Regions from separate parts of the Rhizobium sp. SVR5-9E genome, predicted to be linked through region 1. Evidence: predicted binding sites of a transcription regulator. Region 1 holds the regulator's gene; the other holds the start of a gene.
The links. The regulator LexA, encoded in region 1, represses DNA repair genes until DNA is damaged. The targets are predictions, from matches to a motif close to TGTTCNNNNTGTGTTCNG.

Region 1 (4,057 bases):
GGCATCGGCGCCAACGGCTTTTTCTATGGTGCGCCAGTGCCGGTGCCACCGGGGCAGGAGGACGCTCGAAATTTCGGCGAAAATTGGCTGGAATGGCTCTATCGCCTGCGCAGCAGTATTGGCGATCGCATAAGGTCGATCCTGCCCGGTGACACCGGTGCTTTTGCCGCCGCGCTGGTGACGGACGAGCGCCGGGCAATTTCCAGCGAGACGACAGAGGCACTCCGTCAGTCCGGTCTTGCCCATATCATCGCAATCTCCGGGCTCAACATGGCGCTGTCGGCGGGTATTTTCTTTGTCGGATTCCGTTCGATACTCAGCCTCTTTCCGGGTGTCGCTCAGGCCTATCCGACGAAAAAGATTGCGGCGGCGGGTGCTCTGGCGGCGGTGACGGCCTACTTCTTGATCTCAGGTTTTGCCGTTTCGGCCGAACGCGCCTTCATCATGATGGCAATCATGCTGGTTGCAGTCTTCTTCGACCGGCCCTCCATCAGCCTCCGCAATGTCGCGCTTTCGGCACTCCTCATCATCTCAATCTCGCCCTCCGAAATCATGGGTCCGAGCTTTCAGATGTCCTTTGCCGCCACTCTGGCGCTGGTCGCGGGATATGCGCTTTGGAAGGAGCGGCCGATGCGCGAAAGCCCTTTTTCAAAAATGCGATCGCTTCGGCTGTTGGTTTCCGTTTCCGGTTTTCTCGGCGGAATCCTGCTCACATCCGTCATCGGCGGCTTTTCGACAGCATTGTTCTCGATCGAGCATTTCCACCGGCTGACGGCCTACGGTCTGCCGGCCAACCTCGCGGCCATGCCGATCATTTCCTTCGTCATCATGCCTGCAGGCCTGCTTGCCATGCTGCTGATGCCCTTCGGGCTAGACGTGCTGCCGTGGAAGGTGGTGGGTTTCGGTCTCGATCTCGTAATCGCGGTTGCCAAGACGGTGTCGTCCTGGGGCGGCGACATCGGCGTGGGCAGGCTGCCCGGCTGGTATTTTCCGGCAGCGGTCGCCGGCTTCCTGCTGCTCACGCTGCTGCGCACCCGGCTTAGGCATATGGGAACAGCGATCATCGCCGGTTCAACGCTTGCCGTTGCGCTCATGCCCGGTAGAGCCGCGCCAGATGTCGTGATTGCCGAAGATGGAAGTCTTGTTGCAATCGTCAGGCAATCCGCTCTCGCCTCCAACCGCGAACGCCCGCCGGATTTCATTTTCGACCAGTGGAAACGAGCGCTGGTTATCGATGACCACCGGCCGCCAAAATTGCTTGATACCGCCTCGGCCCCGCCTTCGGCAAAAGACGGGGAGAGATTGAGGCTTTCTCCGACGCAACAGGAAGAAGCAAGAGATGCGATGCGGAACGCCGCTTCGGCAGGCCATTTCACCTGCGTCAAAAAAGCCTGGTGCACGGCAGAGCTCGAGAACGGCTCCATCCTCGCAGTGATCGAAAATGCGGCCTATTTCGGCCCGGCTTGCGACACAGCGGATATCGTCGTGACGCCGGTCAAGCTGCGGTCCGGCACCTGCCGATCCGGAGCAATGCTGTTTACCGGCGAAACCCTGAGGAAAACCGGCGCCGTCGAGTTACGCTTTGGAAACGGCGCCGCAGACGTCACAACCGCTTTCGAAACACTCGACCGCCCCTGGAGCCGGCACCGCGCCTATGATTGGCGCAGTGGCACATTTGCCGGGGATGCGTTGCCGGTTAGTGATAGCGGCGAATGAGGCCGACGAGCTTGCCTTGAACCTTGACGCGGTCCGGCCCGAAGATACGTGTCTCATATGCCGGGTTTGCGGCTTCAAGCGCGATCGAGGCTCCCTTGCGGCGGAACCGCTTGAGGGTCGCTTCCTCGTCATCGACCAGTGCGACAACGATGTCGCCGGGGTTTGCGGTATTTGAATTGCGGATAATGACCGTATCGCCGTCGAAGATGCCGGCGTCGATCATCGAATCGCCCTTGACCTCAAGTGCGTAGTGCTCGCCCGACCCCAGCATATCGGCGGGGACGGTGATGTCGTGGGTATTGTTCTGGATTGCCGAGATCGGCACGCCGGCCGCGATGCGGCCCATGACGGGAACGGAAACAGCACTGTTGTTGTCTTCGTTCGCCGGCTTCGGCGGGGCTGCTACCGGCTGCGGTTTGCCGAGGCTACCCTCGATGACGCTTGGCGAAAAGCCGCGGCGCGGCTGAATGCTCGGGCTGTAGGCCTCCGGAAGCTTGATCACCTCAAGTGCGCGAGCCCGGTTCGGTAGGCGACGAATGAAACCACGCTCCTCAAGCGCCGTAATCAGGCGGTGGATGCCGGATTTGGAGGCGAGATCCAGCGCATCCTTCATTTCGTCGAAGGATGGCGGGACGCCGGATTCTTTCATCCGCTCATGAATAAAGAGGAGAAGCTCCTGTTGTTTGCGCGTCAGCATCGAAGTTTAACCCCAGATTCGTGAAACAAAGCCAGAACAGACACTATATGTTCCATATGTGTTCCGCAAGTACCTAAATTTCGGTAAAACTTTTTCTGAAGTGCATTCATTTTGGGACTTTTTGTTTGCCGGGTCACCGCTTGCAGCTTGCATCGGGGGAACAGGCCGCGCAAATCTGGAGCACTGGAAAAATGGAGACGCGCCCGATGCCTCATCCACTGGATCACCTTGTCCTACCGGTCACGGACATCGACCTGGCGCGCGAGCGGCTGGGAAGGCTGGGATTTACCATTGCGCCAGAGGGCGGCCACCCGTTCGGAACGGAGAACGCTTGCATCTTCTTTGCCGACAAGACCTATCTCGAGCCGCTTGGTATCGAGAATGCGAAGAAATGTGAAACATCCGTGCGCGGGGGCAATGTTTTTGTGGCGCGCGACCAGGCTTTTCGCTTCCGGTGCGGCAATGACGGGTTTTCTGCGGTCGCTTTTAGCACAGAGGATGCGGACGCCGATCATTCTGCCTTCATGAATGCCAGGCAGAGCGGCGGCGACATGCTGGAGTTTTCGCGTCCGATCGAAATGCCGGATGGCTCGCAATCGACCGGCGCCTTCAAGCTCGCTTTTGCGGCCGATCTCAGGGCGCCGGATTTCTTTCTCTTTGCCTGCCAGCGCATCAATGCCTTTCCCGCCAACCATGACGCGCTGGAAAAACACGAAAATGGCGTAGCCGGTATTCGGGAGGTCGTGCTAAGCGCGCCGGAGCCAGAAGCGTTTGGCTCTTTCGTCCAACTGGCGGCGTCCGGGGCAAAGGTAGAGAGCACCAGTTTCGGCCTCGCAGTCACAACTCCCAACGTCAAAATCAGTCTGCTGTCTCAGGAGGGGATGGAAGCCTATTTCGATGTCGCACAGCCGTTGGCCGACAAGGGGCTCCGCGGCAGCGCCATCGTTTTCCGCACCCGAGATATTACCGTGACAGAGGCCCTTCTGGCTGCTAACGGGATGACCTATACACGCATCAGCAACAGAGTTCTGGTGAAGCCTGCGCCCGGCCAGGGTGCAATCTTCGCCTTTGAGGAGACCCCATGAGCAATACCAACTCCGAAGTCGCAGTCGGCGAAGGCGCCGGGCGCGTTGTGTTTTCCAACAGCGGCCGGCTGTCGCTGATTGCCGGTCCCTGCCAGATGGAAAGCCGCGAGCACGCCTTCATGGTCGCCGGCGTTTTGAGCGAACTCTGCAAGAAGCTCGGCATCGGCCTCGTTTACAAGTCGTCCTTCGACAAGGCGAACCGCACGTCGCTTTCCGCCCAGCGCGGCATCGGGCTTGAAACGTCGCTGGAAGTCTTCGCCGATCTGAAAAAGGAGTTCGGTTTTCCGGTGTTGACCGATGTCCATACGGAAGAGCAATGCGCGGAAGTCGCTACGGTGGTCGATATCCTGCAGATCCCTGCCTTCCTCAGCCGTCAGACGGACCTTCTGGTAGCCGCCGCCAAGACTGGCCGGGCAATCAACGTCAAGAAGGGCCAGTTCCTGGCGCCGTGGGATATGAAGAACGTCCTCGGCAAGCTGAATGCGACCGGCAATCCGAACATCCTGCTTTGCGAGCGCGGTGCCTCCTTCGGCTACAACACGCTGGTTTCCGACATGCG
Region 2 (4,057 bases), on a different contig from region 1:
CCTCGATACCAAGATCTATGACGAGATCGTCACCGTCAACAGCGCCCAGTCCATGGAGATAGCCCGCCTCGTCGCCAAGCTCGAGGGTGTTCCCGTCGGCATTTCCTCTGGTGCGGCGCTGGCGGCTGCCATCGAGATCGGTCGCCGCGAGGAGAATGCGGGCAAGAATATCGTCGTTATCATTCCGTCTTTCGCAGAGCGCTATCTTTCGACGGCGCTATTTGAAGGACTAGGGAACTGAATAGCGAGAGGCTACCGCCTTCGAGGCTGCAGGCAAGCCATGTAACTATTCGCTATTTGCGACTTCCTACTCGCTCATCTCACGCAGCCACCGTCAACCGCTCGCCGGCAATCCGGTAGGAAATGGCTTCCGCAAGATGAATACGCCCGACCATGGGCTTGCCGTCGAGATCGGCAAGTGTCCGCGCCACCTTCAGCACGCGGTGATAGCCGCGTGCTGAAAACCGCATTTTCTCGGCGGCGTCGCGCAGTAGCTGCAGGCCGCCGGCATCCGGTTCGGCATATTTTTCGATCGCTGCCGTCGAACAGCGGGCATTCGTGACAATCCCTGCAAGACCCGCCGCAATGAAGCGATCCTGCTGGATCTCCCGGGCGAGCGCGACGCGGGCTGCCACCGCGGCACTTGTCTCGGCTGCCATCGGGCGAATGAGGTCGGCTGCGGACACCGCAGGAACGTCGATGCGGATATCGATGCGGTCCATCAAGGGTCCGGAAATTCGCGCCTGGTAATCCGACTGGCAACGCGGGCCGCGGGCGCAGCTGTGGCCCGGTTCGCCGGCCATGCCGCAGCGGCAGGGGTTCATAGCCGCGACAAGCTGGATGCTCGCCGGATAGGAAACCCGGTGGTTGGCACGGGCGATGATGCACTCACCCGTTTCCAGCGGCTGGCGCAGTGCATCCAGCGCCTGCGGCGAAAATTCGGGAAACTCGTCCAGGAAGAGGACGCCGTGATGCGCCAGCGACGCTTCGCCGGGCCTCGCACGCAGGCCGCCGCCGACCATCGCCGCCATCGTCGCGGAATGATGCGGCGTGCGGAACGGACGGCGATCCGAGAGCTTGCCGCCGGAAAGCTGGCCGGCAATGGAATGGATCATCGAGACTTCGAGAAGCTCGGCCGCCGAAAGCGGTGGCAGGATGGAGGGTAGCCGCGCTGCCAGCATCGACTTGCCGGAGCCGGGCGGACCGACCATCAGGAGATTATGCCCGCCGGCGGCTGCCACTTCGAGCGCGCGCTTGGCGCTCTCCTGCCCCTTGATGTCGGCAAGGTCCGGCAGGTTGGCCGCATTGGCGCGGATAGATGGCTCCGGTCGCGAAAGCACCTGCGTTCCCCGGAAATGATTGGCGAGCGCGATCAGGCTGCGCGGTGCGAGGATGTCGAGGTCGGCGCCTGCCCATGCGGCTTCCGCGCCACTTTCAGCCGGACATATCAGGCCCTTGCCCATAGCGTTGGCGCCGATCGCCGCCGGGAGCGCGCCGGAAACCGGCGCAATCGTGCCGTCGAGATTGAGTTCGCCAAGCACGACGAACTCGGAAAGCGCATCCGCCGGTATGGCCCCAAGCGCCGCCATCAGGCCGAGCGCGATCGGCAGATCGAAGTGGCTGCCTTCCTTCGGCAGATCGGCAGGCGCGAGATTGACCGTTACTCTCTTTGCCGGCAACGCGAGACCGGAAGCATGGAGTGCCGCCTGCACACGATCGCGGCTTTCCGCCACGGCCTTGTCGGGCAACCCGACGATCTGCATTCCCACTTTACCGGGAGCGACCATCACCTGGACCTCCACAGGTACGCCTTCAATGCCTTGAAATGCAACCGTACTGACGCGCGCGACCATGCCCATCCCCTGCCCGCAACTTTTACGCCCGTTTTGCGACTTGTTGTCGCCACAGATTGCAATCTTACATAGAAGAAAGAATAAAACAAGAACAATAAAAGAACGGACTCACGTACTCGTTGCAGCCGGGTTGCAGCGAGTACGCAGAGCGCGAACGAAAGGGAACAGAAGCCGGAACGGTCAGGCGCGCTTGCGCTCGATGGCATCCCAGAGGAGGCTTGCGATATCGGCACCGCCGAACTTGCGGACCTCCCGGAGTCCCGTCGGAGAGGTGACGTTGATCTCGGTCAGGTAGTCGCCAATGACATCGATCCCGACAAGCAGGAAACCGCGTTCTCTCAATGCCGGGCCAATGCGCCTGCAGATTTCCTTTTCGCGGGCCGTCAGTTCGGTGGCCTCCGCGCGGCCGCCGACATGCATATTGGAGCGGCTGTCGTGCTCGGCCGGCACCCGGTTGATGGCGCCGACCGGCTCGCCGTCGACGAGGATGATGCGCTTGTCGCCCTTGCGGACATCCGGCAGATATTGCTGGGCGATGAAGGGCTCGCGGAAAAGCTGGCCGAACATTTCGAGCAGCGAGGAAAGGTTGCGGTCGTCCCTGGTCGAGTGGAAAACGCCGGCACCGCCATTGCCGTAGAGCGGCTTCAGAATGATGTCGCCCATCTCTTCGCGGAAGCGGCGGATCTCCTCCGCATCCTTGGTGATCAGCGTCTTCGGCATGAGATCGGCAAATTCGGTAACGAAAACCTTCTCCGGCGAATTGCGCACCCAGGCCGGATCGTTGACGACGAGCGTCTTCGGATGGATGCGCTCCAGGAGATGTGTGGAGGTGATGTAGGCCATGTCGAAGGGCGGGTCCTGGCGGAGCAGCACGACGTCCATGGTCGAAAGATCGACACGCTCGGGGGCGCCGAGTTCGAAATGGTCGCCCTTCACGTCGCGCAGCAGCATCGGCTCGACGGAGGCGTAGAGCCTGCCGTCACGGAAGCTCAGCCGCTCGGGCGTATAATGGAAAAGCTTGTAGCCGCGCGTTTGCGCCTCGAGGCTCATGGCGAAGGTGGAATCGCCTGCGATATTGATGCCCGCGACATGGTCCATCTGGACCGCTACGTTCTTGATCTTGGCCATTTCCGTCCCTCATTGAATGCCGGACAGATGTAGGTCTCAAGCAGCGCAAACGCAACGCCAATCAATGACGTCAGGCCACTCACGTCTAGGATTTTTCAGGCCGCGAGGCCCTGCTGTTCGCCGTTTCGCAGGAGGTTGCGAAGACGGTAGAGGATCGCAACCGGCTTCGGGAACGGCTTGCGAAGGAACGCGACCTTCCGCACGTAGTTGTCCACCCGCCAGCTTGCCCATGTGCCGCCTGCGAAGAAGGCGACGTCGCCGGCACGCAGCATCCGTTCGGTTCCATCTTCCGCGGTGACATGCACTTCGCCTTCGAGGATCATCACCGTCTCGTCCCAGCCGAAGAACCAGCGGAATTCGCCGGCGGTGCAGTCCCAGATCGCCGTCACTGATGCGTCGTCATGGCCGCGGGAATGCTCCGCGGTACGCGCCTGCGGGTCGCCGGCTACGACCCAATCCGGGTTGATCGGCGTCGATTTCATCGGCAGGCGGTCGCTGGAATGCGCAACGAAGTTCTTGCCGCGCGCCGGCACAATGACCTGCGGTACGGAACGCGCCGCCATCGCGACCGCGCTTGCGAGCATCAACTTCCAGGCCATGCACAACCCCCTAATTGCTATCCCCGGTCATTGCGGAATAGCAGAGAGTCGTAACGGCTCCGTTCAGGCGACTGTTAAAATCTTAACAATGCGTTTCAAGCGATCGCATGAGCCGCGGCGGCCGGACTATCGGCAGCCGTAGCGCCGCCAGCGATGCGCTTGCCGGTGTCATGCGCGAAGAAATGCAGCTTTTCCGGCGCGATCACGAAGCGCAGTTCCGCTGCCATCGCCGTTTCCGGGGAGACGACCGCCGTCAACGGCTGGTCGCCCAGAAGCCCGTGGACGAGGCGTTGCGAGCCGAGTTCTTCGACATATTCCACCGTCAGCGGCATGGCGTATTCGTCCGGCTTGGCTAGGCGCAGGTCTTCCGCGCGCATCCCGATGGTGACGGGGCCGGAGGTTGGGGCATTGCCCGCGAGATCGATCAGGCTCGGGCCAATCGCCAGCTTGTCGCCATGCAGCTCGCCTTTCAGAAGA

Region 2: the regulator LexA is predicted to act here: its motif matches at 1,941-1,958, upstream of ACPYOJ_RS14460 (YifB family Mg chelatase-like AAA ATPase).

What each region holds. Positions count from the first base shown of each region.
Region 1 covers NZ_JBNDHS010000005.1:7,203-11,259, forward strand. Annotated here, with positions in the region: gene ACPYOJ_RS04430 (ComEC/Rec2 family competence protein) at 1-1,716, shown strand, start outside; gene lexA (transcriptional repressor LexA) at 1,697-2,413, opposite strand; gene ACPYOJ_RS04440 (VOC family protein) at 2,620-3,498, shown strand; gene kdsA (3-deoxy-8-phosphooctulonate synthase) at 3,495-4,057, shown strand, end outside.
Region 2 covers NZ_JBNDHS010000026.1:27,874-31,930, forward strand. Annotated here, with positions in the region: gene cysK (cysteine synthase A) at 1-241, shown strand, start outside; gene ACPYOJ_RS14460 (YifB family Mg chelatase-like AAA ATPase) at 321-1,853, opposite strand; gene gshB (glutathione synthase) at 2,034-2,981, opposite strand; gene ACPYOJ_RS14470 (cupin domain-containing protein) at 3,077-3,580, opposite strand; gene ugpC (sn-glycerol-3-phosphate ABC transporter ATP-binding protein UgpC) at 3,676-4,057, opposite strand, start outside.